2 regions of the Pseudomonas sp. H1_D05 genome follow, and region 1 is predicted to be linked to the other one. Evidence: predicted binding sites of a transcription regulator. Region 1 holds the regulator's gene; the other holds the start of a gene.
What was found. The regulator FliA, encoded in region 1, starts transcription of late flagellar genes. The targets are predictions, from matches to a motif close to CTAAAGTTTNNNNNNNNNNNGCCGNTAA.
Positions count from the first base shown of each region.

Region 2: a site for FliA is predicted at 3,388-3,415, ahead of flgM (flagellar biosynthesis anti-sigma factor FlgM). Genes of this name have one in related genera too.

Region 1 covers NZ_CP162825.1:3,654,389-3,663,299, forward strand. The annotation lists gene flhA (flagellar biosynthesis protein FlhA) at 1-658, shown strand, start outside; gene flhF (flagellar biosynthesis protein FlhF) at 670-2,010, shown strand; gene fleN (flagellar synthesis regulator FleN) at 2,127-2,957, shown strand; gene fliA (RNA polymerase sigma factor FliA) at 2,954-3,694, shown strand; gene AB4O11_RS16510 (chemotaxis response regulator CheY) at 3,862-4,233, shown strand; gene AB4O11_RS16515 (protein phosphatase CheZ) at 4,252-5,040, shown strand; gene AB4O11_RS16520 (chemotaxis protein CheA) at 5,095-7,371, shown strand; gene AB4O11_RS16525 (protein-glutamate methylesterase/protein-glutamine glutaminase) at 7,421-8,557, shown strand; gene AB4O11_RS16530 (flagellar motor protein) at 8,557-8,911, shown strand, end outside.
Region 2 covers NZ_CP162825.1:197,125-206,035, forward strand. The annotation lists gene flgB (flagellar basal body rod protein FlgB) at 1-279, opposite strand, end outside; gene cheR (protein-glutamate O-methyltransferase CheR) at 652-1,479, opposite strand; gene AB4O11_RS00960 (chemotaxis protein CheV) at 1,526-2,458, opposite strand; gene flgA (flagellar basal body P-ring formation chaperone FlgA) at 2,541-3,302, shown strand; gene flgM (flagellar biosynthesis anti-sigma factor FlgM) at 3,451-3,777, shown strand; gene AB4O11_RS00975 (flagella synthesis protein FlgN) at 3,826-4,293, shown strand; gene AB4O11_RS00980 (flagellar brake protein) at 4,382-5,128, shown strand; gene AB4O11_RS00985 (MFS transporter) at 5,202-6,581, opposite strand; gene AB4O11_RS00990 (glutamine synthetase family protein) at 6,651-7,892, opposite strand; gene AB4O11_RS00995 (sensor histidine kinase) at 8,093-8,785, opposite strand; gene AB4O11_RS01000 (tetratricopeptide repeat-containing response regulator) at 8,782-8,911, opposite strand, start outside.

The sequences.
Region 1 (8,911 bases):
CGACGCCAGCACCGTGGTCGCGACGCACTTGAACCAGATTCTGTACAAGCACTCCAGCGAGCTGATCGGCCACGAAGAAGTGCAGCAACTCATGCAATTGCTGGCCAAAAGCTCGCCGAAACTGGCAGAAGAGCTGGTGCCGGGTGTGGTCACGTTGTCGCAGTTGCTCAAAGTGCTGCAAGCGCTGCTCGCCGAACACGTGCCGGTGCGCGATATCCGCAGCATTGCCGAAGCCATCGCCAACAACGCCGCGAAGAGTCAAGATACCGCCGCGCTGGTGGCTGCTGTGCGGGTCGGCGTATCTCGCGCCATCGTCCAAAGCATTGTAGGCACTGAGTCGGAGCTGCCTGTGATCACCTTGGAACCAAGGTTGGAACAAATATTGCTCAATAGTCTGCAGAAGGCAGGACAAGGCTCGGAAGAGGGCGTTCTGCTGGAGCCAAGCATGGCCGAGAAGCTGCAGCGTTCGCTCATCGAAGCGGCGCAGCGTCAGGAAATGCAAGGTCAGCCGGTGATCCTTTTGGTCGCCGGCCCGATCCGCGCGATGCTTTCGCGCTTTGGCCGCCTCGCCGTCCCTGGACTGCATGTGCTGGCCTACCAGGAAATACCGGACAACAAGCAAGTGACCATCGTTGCGACAGTAGGGCCCAACGGCTGAGGTAGTGGTTTATGCAAGTTAAGCGTTTCTTTGCCGCCGATATGCGTCAGGCCATGAAGCTGGTTCGTGATGAGCTGGGCGCTGATGCCGCCATCATTGGCAACCGCCGCATTGCCGGCGGTGTCGAGCTGACGGCGGCACTGGATTACAAATTGTCGGCGCTGGCGCCACGGGTTCCGAACATGGAGCTCGAGGACGAACTGCGCAAGACCCAGTCGCGCATCGTCACCGCTCAGGCCGAGTTGAGCCTGCGTGGCGAAGCCGATGGCAATAGCAATCGCCAGATTTTCGCCGGGCTGCCGTTGACCGCCGGCCTGCCGCTGACCGCCGCTGAACCGCTGACCGAGCCGACTTACGCCGCTCCGGCGCGTCCGGCCCCGGCACCTGCGCAGTCCTCCGGTGGTATCGATCCGCGTGCACTGGATTCGATGCGCTTTGAATTGAACAGCCTGCGCGAGCTGATGGAAGTTCAGCTCGGCACCCTGGCCTGGAATCAGCTGCAAGGCAGCCGTCCGGCGCAAGCCAACCTGTATCGCCGTCTGCAACGTATCGGCCTGTCCGGCCCGTTGTCGCGCGATCTGCTGGCGATGATCACTGATATCGAAGAACCGCGTCAGGCTTGGCGCATGCTGCTCGCGCATCTGGCCCGGATGATTGCCGTACCGGAAGTCGAGCCACTGGAAGAGGGCGGTATCATTGCCATGGTCGGTCCTGCCGGCATGGGCAAGACCACTACACTCGCCAAGCTGGCCGCGCGTTATGTGCTGAAATACGGCGCGCAGAATGTCGCGCTGGTGAGCATGGACAGTTTCCGTATCGGCGCTCAGGAACAACTGAAGACGCTGGGCCGCATTCTCAATGTGCCAGTGACCCATGTCGATCCGGGCCAATCGCTGGTGCAAGCGCTGGATCCACTGCTGCGCAAACGCGTGGTATTGATCGATACTGCCGGCCTGCAAGCCAGCGATCCGGCCCTGCGCATGCAGCTGGAAAGTCTGGCCGGGCGTGGCATTCGTTCAAAAAATTATCTGGTCTTGGCAACCACCAGCCAGAAACAGGTTCTAACCGCCGCTTATCACAGTTACAAGCGTTGCGGGCTTGCCGGCTGCATCCTGACTAAACTGGATGAAACGGCCAGCCTTGGCGAAGTGTTGAGCCTGGCGATCAGTCATGAATTGCCGGTCGCGTACCTGACCGATGGCCCACGGATTCCGGATGATTTGCATCTGCCGCGCCGTCATCAACTGGTCAGCCGCGCCGTCAGCGTGCAAATGCAGGAAGAACCCAGCGAAGAAGCCATGGCTGACATGTTCGCTGATATCTATCACAGCCCGACCAAGCAGGTAGGCTGAGGTATTCATGAACAGTTTTTGTACCTACATCGATGGTCTGCCATGCATTGTTCCGGTTGTGAACGCGCAGCCAGTAATGTGGCCTCCGTCTATGCAAGACAAGGTAAAGAAATAACATGGGCAGCATGCATCCCGTACAGGTGATCGCGGTGACCGGCGGCAAAGGTGGCGTCGGCAAGACTAACGTGTCAGTGAACTTGTCGCTGGCGCTGGCAGAGCTTGGCCGTCGGGTCATGCTGCTGGACGCCGACCTGGGTCTGGCGAACGTTGACGTATTGTTGGGGCTGACCCCTAAACGCACGCTGGCCGACGTCATCGAAGGCCGGTGCGAGCTGCGCGACGTGCTGTTGCAAGGCCCTGGTGGCATTCGCATCGTGCCGGCGGCGTCCGGCACCCAGAGCATGGTGCACCTGAGCCCGGCGCAACATGCCGGCCTGATTCAGGCGTTCAGCGACATCGGTGACAATCTCGATGTACTGGTGATCGATACCGCTGCGGGTATTGGTGACTCGGTAGTCAGTTTTGTTCGCGCCGCGCAAGAAGTGTTGCTGGTGGTCTGCGATGAGCCGACCTCGATCACTGACGCCTACGCGCTGATCAAACTGCTCAACCGCGATTACGGCATGAACCGCTTCCGCGTCCTCGCCAACATGGCGCAGAGCCCGCAGGAAGGGCGCAACCTGTTCGCCAAGTTGACCAAGGTCACGGATCGCTTCCTTGACGTGGCCCTACAATACGTCGGCGCCGTGCCTTACGACGAAAGCGTGCGTAAAGCGGTGCAGAAGCAGCGCGCGGTGTACGAAGCCTTTCCGCGTTCCAAGTGCGCGCTGGCGTTCAAGGCGATCGCGCAGAAGGTCGACACCTGGCCGCTGCCCGCCAACCCGCGTGGCCACCTTGAGTTTTTCGTCGAGCGCCTCGTGCAGCAAACGGCAGGGCCCGTGCTATGACCGCAAGCGGTATGAACTACTACAAGAAGTCGGCACGTGACGCGCAGTACGAGTTGATCGAGCGTTACGCGCCACTGGTCAAACGCATTGCCTACCACTTGCTGGCGCGCTTGCCGGCGAGTGTGCAGGTCGAAGACCTGATCCAGGCCGGGATGATCGGCCTGCTTGAAGTCTCGACCAAATACGACGCCAGCAAAGGCGCCAGTTTCGAAACGTACGCGGGCATACGAATCCGCGGCGCGATGCTCGACGAAGTGCGCAAAGGGGACTGGGCGCCACGCTCGGTTCACCGCAATACCCGTATGGTCAGCGACGCGATTCGCTCAATTGAAGCTAAAACCGGCCGTGATGCTAAAGATCACGAGGTTGCGGCCGAACTCCAATTGAGTCTCGACGATTACTACGGGATTTTGAATGACACCTTGGGCAGTCGCCTGTTCAGTTTCGACGACCTGTTGCAGGACGGCGAACACGAAGGGCTGCACGAGGATGGCGCGAGTGCTCATATGGAGCCGTCACGCGATCTGGAAGATGAACGTTTCCAGGCAGCGTTGGCGGACGCGATTGCCAATTTGCCGGAGCGTGAGCGACTGGTGTTGGCGCTGTACTACGACGAAGAGCTGAACCTCAAGGAGATCGGTGAAGTCCTTGGCGTCAGTGAATCGCGGGTCAGCCAGTTACACAGCCAGTGCGCGGCCCGTTTGCGGGGGCGTTTGGGGGAGTGGCGAGCGCGCTGAAGGCAGTGTGGGGACACTGCGAACGAGGCTGGTGCGGTGATGAACGGCACCGGTCTTGCTCTGTTGTGCTCCAGACAGTCTTCGAGTGCTACGCCGGAATGATTGAAATGGCGCGTCCAGGTGCTGGGCGCGTTTAAGACTGCTTGGAGGTCGAATTGGACAAGAACATGAAAATCCTCATCGTTGATGACTTCTCAACGATGCGGCGGATCATCAAGAACCTGCTGCGTGATCTGGGGTTCACCAACACTGTCGAGGCGGATGATGGCGTGACTGCCATTCCAGTGCTCAACAGCGGAAGCATCGACTTTCTGGTAACGGACTGGAACATGCCGGGCATGACCGGTATCGACCTGCTGCGTCACGTGCGTGCCGATGAAAAACTCAAGCACTTGCCAGTGCTGATGGTGACTGCAGAAGCCAAGCGCGAGCAGATCATTGAAGCCGCTCAGGCTGGTGTAAACGGCTACGTAGTCAAACCTTTCACGGCTCAGGCGTTGAAAGACAAAATCGAGAAGATTTTCGAACGCATCGGCTGATGAACGCGCGGGGGAGCTATGGAGCATAACGAATCTTCACAGGGCGATTTCGAGTCGACCCTGAAAAAACACGCGGTCGAACTGGTCGAAAGCCTTGAAAAAGGCAGGTTCGGCGACGCTGTGCAACTGATCCATGAGCTCAATCAGACCCGTGACCGTGGCCTGTACCAGGAAGTCGGCAAGCTCACACGTGAACTGCACAGTGCGATCGTCAACTTCCAGATCGATCCGAACATGCCGCAGGCCGAGGAAGTGTCGCAAATCACCGACGCCACCGAACGCCTGGGCTATGTGGTCAAGCTGACAGAAGCCGCGGCCAACCGCACCATGGATCTGGTGGAAAGCGCCACGCCGGTGGTCAACAGTCTGGCTGATGAAGCGCAGACCTTGAGCGCCGATTGGGGTCGCTTCATGCGTCGCGAGGTCGGGGCTGAAGAGTTCCGCGAGCTGGCGCGCCGGGTCGACGGTTTTCTGTCACGCAGCAGCACGGACAACCGTGCGGTGTCGAGCAATCTCAACGACATCCTGCTGGCCCAGGATTACCAGGACCTGACCGGTCAGGTGATCAAGCGTGTGACCCAACTGGTCACCGAAGTCGAAAGCAATTTGCTCAAACTCGTGCTCATGGCCAGTCAGGTCGACCGCTTTGCGGGCATCGAACATGACCGCGCCGCGATGCTTGCAGAAAAAGATCCACAAAAACATCTCTCGCAGGGTGAAGGTCCGCAGATTCATGCCGATAAACGAGAAGACGTTGTGTCCGGTCAGGACGATGTGGACGATTTGTTATCCAGCCTCGGATTCTAGAGTTGTGGAATTTTAGGTTTTTTGGGTTTTTAGACCTGTAGGAGCACCCCATTAATGAGCTTCGGCGCCGATGAAGAGATCCTTCAGGATTTCCTGGTTGAGGCCGGCGAGATTCTTGAGCAACTGTCCGAACAACTGGTCGAGCTGGAAAGCCGTCCGGATGACGCAGATCTGCTCAACGCAATTTTTCGCGGTTTCCACACTGTAAAAGGGGGCGCCGGCTTCCTTCAGCTCAACGAGTTGGTGGAGTGCTGTCACATCGCCGAAAACGTGTTCGACATCCTGCGCAAGGGTGAGCGTCGCGTTGATGCAGAACTGATGGACGTTGTCCTCGAAGCACTGGACGCGGTGAACAGCATGTTCACTGAGGTTCGTGAGCGTGCACCGATCACCGCCGCTACCCCGGAACTGCTGGCCGCCCTGGCGCGTCTGGCCGAACCGCAATCGGCGGACGCCGCCCCGGCATCGCCGGTGGCCGAGATGATCGAAGAACTGGTCGTTGAAGGCGACTCGTCGGGCGACATCACCGATAACGAATTTGAACAACTGCTGGACTCGCTGAACGCCGTCAAGGCTGAAGCTGAAGCCCCGGCCGCTGTTGCACCTGCGCAAACGGCGGCTGAAGCCGCGAGCGACGAAATCACTGACGCCGAGTTCGAGTCGTTGCTCGATCAGTTGCATGGCAAAGGCCAGTTCGCGGCGGATGCCGTGGCACCGACCGCAGCGGCTCCAGCAGCCCCGGCGGCGGGCGACAGCTCGGATATCACCGACGACGAATTCGAAGCCCTGCTCGATCAACTGCATGGCAAGGGCAACTTTGCCGTTGAAGCACTGGAATCAGCAATTGCCTCGGCACCGGCTGCGCCAGCCGCGCCGGCAGCCGCCGCAGCCGGCAGCGATCTGATCAGCGATCACGAGTTCGAATCGCTGCTCGACGAATTGCACGGCAAAGGCAAGTTCACTGACGTTGGCGCCGCGACTGCCGGCGCTGCTTCCACGGTGGCTGCGCCTGCCGCCAAGGCTGCGGCCGCTCCGGCTGCTGCGCCAAAGGCAGCTCCCAAGCCTGAGCCGAAAGCCGAAGCGCCGAAACCGGCTGCCGCTGCTGCACCGGCTCCGGCCCGTGCTGCCGCCGCACCGCCGCCAGAAAAACCGGCGAGCGAAGCCGAAACCACCGTGCGCGTCGACACGGCCCGTCTCGACGAAATCATGAACATGGTCGGCGAGTTGGTGCTGGTGCGTAACCGTCTGGTGCGCCTGGGCCTCAACAGCGGCGACGAAGCCATGTCCAAGGCCGTGTCGAACCTCGACGTGGTCACGGCTGACTTGCAGACCGCGGTGATGAAGACGCGGATGCAGCCGATCAAGAAGGTCTTCGGGCGCTTCCCGCGTCTGGTTCGCGACTTGGCTCGTCAGCTGAAGAAAGAGATCAACCTGGAACTGGTGGGTGAAGAAACCGACCTCGACAAAAACCTTGTCGAGGCCCTGGCCGACCCGCTGGTCCACTTGGTGCGCAACGCGGTCGACCACGGCATCGAGTCGCCGGAAGAGCGCGAGGCATCGGGCAAGGCCCGTGGCGGTCGTGTTGTTCTGGCCGCCGAGCAGGAAGGCGACCACATCCTGTTGTCGATTTCCGATGACGGCAAAGGCATGGACCCGAACGTCCTGCGCGCCATCGCGGTAAAGCGCGGCGTGATGGACAAGGACGCAGCCGATCGCCTGAGCGATACCGAGTGCTACAACCTGATCTTCGCCCCGGGTTTCTCGACCAAGACCGAGATCTCCGACGTGTCCGGCCGCGGTGTCGGCATGGACGTGGTGAAGACCAAGATTTCCCAGCTCAACGGTTCGATCAACATTTACTCGACCAAGGGCCGGGGCTCGAAGATCGTCATCAAGGTACCGCTGACCCTCGCGATCATGCCAACCCTGATGGTCATGCTCGGCAATCAGGCGTTTGCGTTCCCGCTGGTCAACGTCAACGAAATCTTCCACCTCGACCTGTCGACCACCAACGTCGTCGACGGTCAGGAAGTGGTGATCGTGCGGGACAAGGCGCTGCCGTTGTTCTACCTCAAGCGCTGGCTGGTCAGCTCCGCCGCTCACGAAGAGCAGCGTGAAGGCCACGTGGTGATCCTTTCGGTGGGCACCCAGCGGATCGGCTTCGTCGTCGATCAACTGGTCGGTCAGGAAGAAGTGGTCATCAAGCCATTGGGCAAAATGCTGCAGGGCACTCCGGGCATGTCCGGCGCCACCATTACCGGTGACGGCCGCATCGCGCTGATTCTCGATGTTCCAAGCATGCTCAAGCGTTACGCCGCACGGCGTATTTGAATCCGGGGCGGCGGGACGACAACGTCCCGCTGCACCTAATGGAGTGTTTATGGCAGTCAAAGTCCTGGTGGTGGACGATTCGGGTTTTTTCCGCCGCCGCGTCTCGGAAATTCTTTCAGCGGATCCGAGCATTCAGGTGGTCGGCACCGCTACCAACGGTAAAGAGGCGATCGATCAGGCCCTGGCACTCAAGCCGGACGTGATCACCATGGACTACGAGATGCCGATGATGGACGGCATCACGGCAGTGCGGCACATCATGCAGCGCTGCCCGACCCCGGTTTTGATGTTCTCCTCGCTGACGCACGAAGGCGCCCGGGTCACCCTGGATGCGCTGGACGCCGGCGCGGTGGATTTCCTGCCGAAGAATTTCGAAGACATCTCGCGCAATCCGGAGAAGGTCAAGCAACTGCTGTGCGAGAAGGTGCATAGCATCTCGCGCAGTAATCGTCGTTTCAGTGCCTACAGCGCGCCTGCGCCGGTTGCTGCACCAGCGCCGACGCCTGCTCCGGCAGCATCGAGCTTCAGCAGCCACAGCACCAGTGCACCAACGCGTCCGGCTCCAGCTCCAGCGCCGACTCGCGCTCCAGCCGCCAGCGCCTCGTCGCCTGCACCGAAACGCAAGGCCTACAAACTGGTTGCCATCGGGACCTCGACTGGTGGCCCGGTTGCGCTGCAACGCGTGCTGACTCAGTTGCCGGCGAATTTCCCGGCGCCGATCGTGCTGATCCAGCACATGCCGGCAGCGTTCACCAAGGCCTTCGCCGAACGTCTCGACAAGCTCTGCCGCATCAGCGTCAAGGAAGCCGAGGATGGCGACATCCTGCGTCCGGGCCTGGCGTTGCTGGCACCGGGTGGCAAGCAAATGATGATCGATGGCCGTGGCGCGGTGAAAATCCTCCCGGGCGACGAGCGTCTGAACTACAAGCCGTGTGTGGACATCACCTTCGGTTCGGCGGCGAAATCCTACGGCGACAAAGTTCTGGCGGTGGTGTTGACCGGCATGGGCGCCGACGGCCGTGAAGGCGCGCGTCTGCTCAAGCAGGGCGGCAGCGCGGTGTGGGCACAGGATGAGGCAAGCTGCGTGATCTACGGCATGCCGATGGCCATCGTTAAAGCCGACCTCGCCGACGCGGTGTACAGCCTCGACGACATCGGCAAGCACATTGTCGAGGCGTGTCTCTGATGGATGTTTTAAGCCTTATCGGGATCATCATGGCGTTCGTCGCCATCATCGGTGGTAACTACCTTGAAGGTGGTCACCTCGGTGCGCTGGCCAACGGCCCGGCGGCATTGATCGTACTGGGCGGCACCATCGGTGCCGCACTGCTGCAATCGCCGATGAGCGCGTTCAAACGCGCCATGCAGATTCTGGCGTGGATCCTGTTTCCACCACGGGTCGATCTGGCCGGTGGTATCGATCGCGTCGTCAACTGGAGCCTCACCGCGCGCAAGGAAGGCCTGCTGGGCCTGGAAGGCGTGGCCGATGCCGAACCTGACAACTACTCGCGCAAAGGCCTGCAACTGCTGGTCGATGGCG
Region 2 (8,911 bases), 3.0 Mb from region 1:
GATCGACGGTTGCATCGGCGTGCGATACATCAGCGATTCGTCGCCATTGCCCAGGCCTTCAGCTTCGATGTGACGGCTGTTGGTCATGTTCAGGGCGATGGTGCCGTTCGCATTTTTCTGGGTCTGTGCTTCAAGCACTTTGGAGAAATCCAGATCCCGAGCCTTGTAGTTCGGGGTGTCGGCGTTGGCGATGTTGTTGGCCAGCACTTCGGCACGCTGGGCGCGGAAGCCCAATGCCTTTTCGTGAATGCCGAGCGCTTTATCGAAGCTGATGCTCATGTCGGGAACCTTCAGGTGACCGGTTTTTCGTAACTGAGCTTTAGCAAGCGCCGTGCCAAACCACAAAAGCCGCATAAACCGGGGCTTTGCAGAGAGTCGGCAAAGCGGCAATGCCAGAAAAGCGGCAACCGGTTTCCGCCGGATGCCGCTTTTCTGCCGCTTGCCGTCCATCTCATACACACCACGATCCCCTGTAGGAGTGAGCCTGCTCGCGATAGCGGTGTGTCAGGTACCGATGCTGCTGAATGTGCTACCGCTATCGCGAGCAGGCTCACTCCTACAGGGGGTTTATGGTGTCAGGGAGAATTTCTTTGGGCATAAAAAACGGCAGGTCTTTTTGGGACCTGCCGTTTTTTGGTGTTGCCGATACGGTTATTTCGCCTGGTAAATAATCCCCGGGCTGCACTGCACCATCTGGTAATGGTCCGGCAAACCGTTCAGCGCTTCGGAAGCGCCAAGGAACAGATAACCGCCCGGCTTCAACGTGCTGTGAATGCGCAACAGGATGTCTTTCTTCACTTCGGCAGAGAAGTAGATCAACACGTTGCGGCAGAACACGATGTCGAACTTGCCCAGCGCGGCATAGCTGTCGAGCAGGTTGAACGAACGGAACTCTACCCGGTTCTTGATCGGCGCCTTGATCACCCAGCGGCCCGGCCCTTTCGGGTCGAAGTAACGCTGCAGGCGTTCCGGCGACAAACCGCGACCGATCGCCAGACTGTCGTATTCGCCGGTCTTGCAGTTGGTCAGCATAAGACCGGACAAATCAGTGGCGACAATCTGCACGCCCATCTTCAACTGGCCGAGGTTGGTTCGCTCGAACTCGTCGATCGACATCGACAGCGAGTACGGTTCCTGGCCCGACGAGCAGGCGGCCGACCAGATCCGCAGACGCTGATTGGGGCTGGCCTTGATCGCTTCAGGCAGCACCTTGTTCTTCAAGACTTCAAACGGATAGGTGTCACGAAACCACAGGGTTTCGTTGGTCGTCATGGCATCGACCACCTGCTCGCGCAAACCGCTGCGCGGCTGGGTCTGGATGCGCTGAACCAGCTCACCCAGGGATTTGATGCCTTGCTGCTCCATCAGTTTGTTGAGACGGCTCGAGACCAGGTACTGCTTGTTTTCACCGAGCAGAATGCCACAGGCTTTTTCCAGGAAGACCCGGAACTGTTCGAAATCCAAATTACCCGTAGACAATGATGCCGCCTCTTAAATCGTGTTGACCGCCAGGAGCAAAACGCCCCTAGCTGATATCTGCTGCTTTGATCCGGTCGACTACCCGGGATGCCAGGTCATCAGGACGGAACTTGGCCAAAAAGTCATCGGCACCGACTTTCTTGACCATCGCCTGATTGAATACCCCCGACAACGAAGTATGCAGGATGATATGAAGCTTTTGCATGCGTGCGTCGCCGCGGATTTCCGCCGTCAGGGTGTACCCGTCCATCTCCGGCATCTCGATGTCGGAAATCATCATCAGGAACTCTTCTTCCGGCTTCTTGCCCTCATCGACCAGCTTGCGCAGGTAATCCAGCGCCTGTTTGCCGTCGTTCAGCGCCACCACTTCGACCCCGATTGTCTGCAGACAACGCGTGACCTGCTTGCGCGCCACCGACGAGTCATCGACCGTCAAGACACGCAATGACAGTGCCTTGGTCTGGGTCTCGACATCGACCACGCCCACCGAAATCGCTTCCGGTGTCGGCGCAACTTCCGCCAGCACTTTCTCGACGTCGATGATTTCGACTAACTGATTGTCCACCCGAGTCACAGCGGTCAGGTAGTGATCGCGACCCGTGCCCTTGGGCGGTGGATGAATCTCTTCCCAGTTCATGTTGACGATGCGCTCCACCGAGCGGACCAGGAAACCCTGGGTCTTGGTGTTGTACTCCGTGATGATCACGAACGGATTGTTCTTGTCCTTCAACGCTCCGGAACCGGTGGCCATTGCCAGATCAAGGATCGGAATGGTCGCCCCCCGGATATTTGCCACCCCGCACACGACAGGACTGGACTTGGGCATCAACGTCAGCGACGGGCACTGCAACACTTCCCGCACCTTGAACACGTTGATTCCGTAGAGCTGCTGACCGTCGAGACGGAACAACAACAGCTCCAGGCGATTCTGCCCCACCAGTTGCGTGCGCTGGTTCACCGAATCCATTACACCAGCCATGCCCAGACTCCTACACCAACGCCAAGTGTTGTTGCGACGCACATTCATTGCTAAACGGCACGGCGCTTGCTTTTTAACTCGTATGAACGCTCAAACGACATTTTTCCGACACCTGACCTCCCGCGCTCGCAAAAGCCTTTGCGCGATGTCCGCCGTCTGCTGCTTTTTCGCTGGCAGCCCTGCCATTGCTGATGCGGTTACCTTGCCTGACATGCTTATCGGCGTCACTCAGGGCTTTCTTGAGTTCACCGTAGAAGACTATCTGGCCACCAGTCAAACGGAAGGCCGCTACGAGATCGAAGTAAACCAGCTCGACCCCCGTATGCGCATGCCTATGTGCGACAAGGAATTGACAGCGACTTTGGAGAGTCCGGCACGTCCGCTGGGCCGGGTTACCGTGAAGGTCCGTTGTGAGGGCGCCTCGCCCTGGACTGTGTTCGTGCCCGCTCAAGTCCGCCTGTTTCGCGAGATTGTGACAACCACCCGACCGCTGAAACGTGCAGGGATCATCGAACCCCAAGACGTGACCCTGCGTGAACGCGACGTGAGCACGATCAACCAAGGCTTTCTGACCTCGGTAGACGAAGCGATCGGGCAGAAATTAACCCGACCAACGGTAGCCGATCAGGTCATTACTCTGGTCCATCTGGAACAGGCGGAAGTCATTCGCAAGGGTGATCAAGTGGTCATCACTGCGCGCAGCGGCACGCTCGCCGTGCGCATGCCCGGGGAAGCGCTGGCCAATGGTGGTTTGAAAGAACAGATCCGGGTGAAAAACCTCAACTCGCAACGGGTCATCAAGGCGCAAGTCACCGCGCCCGGCCAAGTGGAAGTGGCGATGTAGAAAACTGGCGCTGACCCCGGCTGTTCCCTAAACTGTGCCGCAGCAGGACACGCGCCGGCGCATGCAAGGCTCATTGTAAATGTGCCTAAAGTTTTCCAGGGGATGGCCGAAAACATGGCAAGCGTCCAAATTCCCAGAGGTTTTTATCATGGTCATCGATTTCAGCCGTTTGAACAGCTCCTCGTCACTTACGGGCAGTACACGTACCAGCAACGCCAAGGAAACCGCCGAAACCGGCACCTCCGCGCCGCTGAATACCCAGGCCGAACCGGCCAGTACCGCAAAAAGCGGGGAATCGGTACACCTCAGCAATGAGGCTCAACAGTTGCAGAAGGTCACTGACAAGCTGCGCGATCAGCCTGCTGTCGACAAAGCCCGTGTGGCCGAGTTGAAAGCCGCGATTGCCGATGGCAGCTATAAAGTCGACAGCAACCGTGTAGCCAGCAAACTGCTCAACTTCGAAGCCCAGCGCTAGGCTTTTGCCGGCGCCAGGCTTTTGGACGCTTAAAACCCAAGGCCAGCCATGCACGACACTAATTTATTGCAATTGATCAACGACGACTTTGCTCCAGCTCAACAATTGCTGGAGTTGCTGCAAACCGAATCCCTCGCGTTGCACGGTCGCGACATGCCCTTGCTGGAAAACATTCTGGCGCATAAACAGGCATTGATCATTCTGCTTGAACAGCATGGCCGCAAGCGCAGTGAAATCCTCGCCAGCCTCAACTTGCCGACAGACCGCAGCGGTCTGGAGCAACTGGCTGGCCAGTCGAGCATTGGTGAGCAGTTGTTGGCGCAAGGCGATGCATTGACCGATCTGATCGCTCAATGCCAGGCCGCCAACCTCAAGAACGGCCAGTCGATCCAGATCCAGCAGGCCGCCACGGCCAATCAGCTGAAGATCCTCACCGGTGGTGAAGCGCCGGCGCTGTACAACGCCAGCGGTACTTTTGCCAAACCCGCCGTACCGCGTCCGCTCAGCCAGGCATGAGCCGTTGATGCGCCAGCTCTATCAACCCGCGAAACATGCTGGCAAAATGCTGGCTAGTCGTCATATTTTGTCTGGAGATTGATAAACCGTGTCCAACGCCCTCAGCGCGGATGATGCTCCGCAGCCCCCTAAGGTGCTTACCACGCCACTGGAAATCTCCAGCAACCTGCGCCAGCTGCAAGAAAGCCACGATCCGCTGATCATCACCTTTCATGAGCGCAGCCAGCGCTTCCAGAGCTATCTGATCAAAGTCGACCGCGACAGCGCTACGATCGCACTGGACGAGATGATCCCGCGTGATGGCGAACGCTTCCTGCAGGCCGGTGAGCCATTCAAGGTTGAAGGTTTTCATGAAGGCGTGCGCATCGCCTGGGAATGCACCGGCACGCTGAATATCGAAGAGTCCGAGGGTGATCGTTTCTACACCGGCGCACTGCCGACTGAAGTGGTTTACCACCAGCGCCGCAATGCCTTCCGCGCGGCACTGAAACTGACCGATCTGGTCAGCGTTGAACTGGGCGGCGAAAAACTCAAGGCGCCAATCAACGGCAAACTGCTGGATATCTCCGCGACCGGCTGCAAGCTGCGTTTCGAAGGTGATATCACCGACCGCCTGCAATTGGGCCAGGTTTATGACCGCTTGATCGCCCCGCCGCTGTTCGGCAACCAGCCGATCTCCGTCGAATTGCGCTATCTGCATTTCGAAGAAAAACTCAACATCACCTTTGCCGGTCTGCGTTTCCACAACATCAGTGGCCAGGCTGCGCGCAACGTTGAGCGTTTCGTGTATCAGTTGCAACGTGAAGCACGCCGTTTCGACAAAGACGATCTCTGATTCGTTGCGGCCAATAAAAAGGGCAGTCCTTGGCGGGACTGCCCTTTTTTATGCGCGATGTTTTTTGTTCAGTTCAGGGTCTACCGCCGCTGAGATCAGGCGCGGGTTTATCGGTATCCGGTTCGACTTCTGCCGCAGGCTCTGACGGAGCATCAGCTTCAGGCTCGGGACTTGCCGGCGCCTGCACAGGGTCTTGCACCATCTGCTCCTGCACCACCTGCTCGTCTACCCGAGGATCAAGGGCCGCCACCAGCGGTGAGCTGGACATGCTGTCCGGCATGGCCACGTGATGCAGCGGCGCGTCGTCGACCTGATGCAGATTGGTCACCGCTTTCGGCCGGATCCGCCACACCAGCACCAACGCGAAGAAGCTGAAGAACGCATACAGGCTCTGGCTGCCAAACAGCTTCATCAACACGCCCGCAAGCAACGGCCCGATGCTCGCACCGACACCATAAGTCACCAGCAGCATCGCCGTCAGCGACACGCGACGATCGCCTTCCACATGGTCATTGGAGAATGCCACCGCCAGTGGGTACAGACAGAACTGCACCAGTGAACACAGGAAACCAACCCCGAACAACACCTCCAGCGGAACCTGCGGCAGCACGGCCAACGGCAACGCCGCCACCGCCAGAAACCCGGCAAAGCAGCGAATCAACAGCGCCCGGTCATAACGATCGGACAACCAGCCCAACGGCCACTGCACCAGTAAACCGGCAAAGATGCAGCTACCCATGAACAGACCGACCTGCTCGGTCGAAAGCCCTTGCTGCGAGGCATACAGCGGCGCCAGACCGTAAAACGAGCCGATGATCAAACCGGCACCCAGCACCGTACTCAACGACTGCGGTACGCGCTTGATAAAGAAGCGTGGCTCCATCGGCGCCGGATGCAGTGGCGCCGGGTGAATCCGCCGCGTCAATGCCACGGGCACCAGACACAGGGCGAAACACAGCGCGACCAGCATCAGCAGTTCCAGCCCCAGGCCCGGGTGCATGACCAGAATCAGTTGGCCGAGGACCAGGCCCAGGTACGAAGCGATCATGTAGCCGCTGAACACCAGGCCACGCTGATTGGCGTCCGCCTGTTCGTTGAGCCAGCTCTCGATCACCATGTACTGGCACATCATGCCCAGACCGACGATGGTCCGCAGCACCAGCCACGCCGGCAGCCAATCGACCAGACCGTGGCCAAGCACCGCCGCCCCAACGATCCCGGCACAGGCCGAATAAGCACGGATGTGCCCGACCCGGGCAATCAGTCGGTGACCGATCTTGCCGCCCAGCACCAGACCGAAATAGTTGGCCGCCATCAACGCGCCGACCCAGAGGCCGTCGACATTGTCAGCGGCCAGTCGCAATGCCAGATAAGTGGATAGAAGGCCCGAGCCGATCAACATCATCAGCGAGGCGAAATACAGTGCTCGAAAGGATTTCCAGATTTGGCGCATCGGCGTTCCGAGCGGCTCCTTGCAGTTAATATCGGGCTACCAGAACGATAGCCCGATGGCGGCGGTACGTCAGGCCTGGGCTGCTAGAACACGTCGTTCCCAGGGAGTGATTTCATCAAAGAAGCTGGTCAACTCCATGGTCTTCGAAGCGATGTAGCCTTCGATGAACTCCTGTCCGAACAGTTCCCTCGCCAATTGGCTACGTTTCAGACGTTCGAGCGCGGCGTGCAAGGTACACGGCAGCGCAAGATTGTCCGGCACCGCGAACTCGCCCTGAATCGCTTCGCTCGGTTCCAGCTCATTCTCGATCCCGTGCAAACCGGCAGCCAGACTGGCGGCGATCGCCAGATACGGATTCGCATCGGCGCCCGGCAAACGGTTTTCCACCCGACGGGCAACCGGCGAGCTGGCCGGAATTCGCAGGCCGGCCGCCCGGTTGTCGTGCGACCAGCAGGCGTTGTTCGGTGATGCGTACGGATGGCACAGGCGCTGATAGGAATTCACATTAGGTGCAAACAGTGCGGTGAAATCAGCCATGCCCGCCTGCTGGCCACCGATGAAGTGACGGAACATCGCGGTCGGCTCACCGTGCGCATCACTGAAGACATTCTTGCCGCTAGCGGTCTCGACGATGCTCTGATGAATGTGCATCGAACTGCCTGGCGTGTGTGCCAGCGGCTTGGCCATGCACACCACAGTCAAGCCGTGCTTGAGCGCGACTTCCTTGAGCAGGTGCTTGAACAGGAACGTCTGATCGGCCAGCAGCAGTGGATCACCGTGCAGCAGATTGATCTCGAACTGGCTGACGCCCATCTCGTGCATGAAAGTATCGCGCGGCAGACCGAGTGCCGCCATGCACTTATAGACTTCGTTGAAGAACGGCCGCAGACCGTTATTGGAACTGACGCTGAACGCCGATTGGCCATCCTCGCGACGCCCGTCAAGGCCTACTGGCGGACGGAATGGCTGGGTCGGATCGGCATTCGGCGCGAAGACAAAGAATTCCAGCTCGGTCGCCACCACCGGCGCCAGGCCGCGCGCGGCATAACGGGCAATGACTTTCTTGAGCTGACCGCGAGTCGACAGGTTGGAGCTTTCGCCGCTCAACTCATCGGCATCGCAAATCGCCAGGGCACGCGGGTCGTCACTCCATGGCAAACGATGGATCTGGGTCGGGTCGGTAATCAGGGCGAGATCGCCGTCGTCGCTGCCGTAAAACCGTGCTGCCGGGTAACCGCCCATGATGCATTGCAACAGCACGCCACGGGCCAGTTGCAGACGCCGCCCTTCGAGGAAACCCTCAGCGGTCATCACTTTGCCGCGCGGCACGCCATTCAGATCCGGCGTAACACATTCAATCTCATCAATGCCGGTCAATCGCTGCGCGAGTGAACCCTGGCCATCGGTTGTCATGACGCAATCCTTGTTATTGTGCGAGCCGCGAACGGCGACCCGCACAAAATAGGCTCCGGCTGTTCGGAATATCAAGCAGCGTCAAAGAAAAACCTGTGTCACGGCAGATAAAGGCTGAACACCCCGCCGCCAAGCGGTCCGCCGTTGCGGATTTCGGTGCGTCCTTCGACACCATTGCGCTGATGCAGCGCCGCGATACGATTGGCGAAATACAAACCGAGCCCGGTGCTGCCACTGCTGTGATTGATGCCCTGTACATAATCGGCCTGGCGCTCGAGCATCTCGGCCGGATAACCGTCGCCGTCGTCGTTGATACTCAGCACCAGTTGCCCGGCCTCGTCACTGACGGTGATCAGCAGCGATTCGCGGGCGTAACGAATGGCGTTATTGATGCAGTTGCCCAGCACCGAGGCAATCAGCTCACGGTCGAAGAAACCCAACGGACTCAGCGGATCGACTTCATAGGTGGCGATGATCCCGCGACTGGCAAACACTTCCTGATGCGCCGCCAGTTGCGCCTCGATAAAGTCATCGAGTTCGTGATACGCCGGTTGCAGCGGCATCTGGTTGACGCCGAGCTTGTACAGCCCGAGCAGTTGCACCAGCATGCCGTTGAGATGGGCAAACTCGAAGTCGATCACACCCTGCTCCGCGCCTAGTCGTTGCGCCTCAGGCAACCGTGCCAGCCATTGGCTGTGGGCCTGCATGAGCATGGCCAGCGAGTTCTTCATGTCGTGGACGGTGGAGGCGATCACCGTAGAAAAATCCAGAGCTTGCTCGTCGTGGTTCATTCGCCAAACGCCTTGCTTTTCAGCTTCTGATAACGCGCAAAACGCGCGTCGGTGTCGGGCATCAGGCCAACCATTTTCAGGCAGGCCCGACATTCTTCCAGTTCCGCCGACGGCACACTGGTGTCG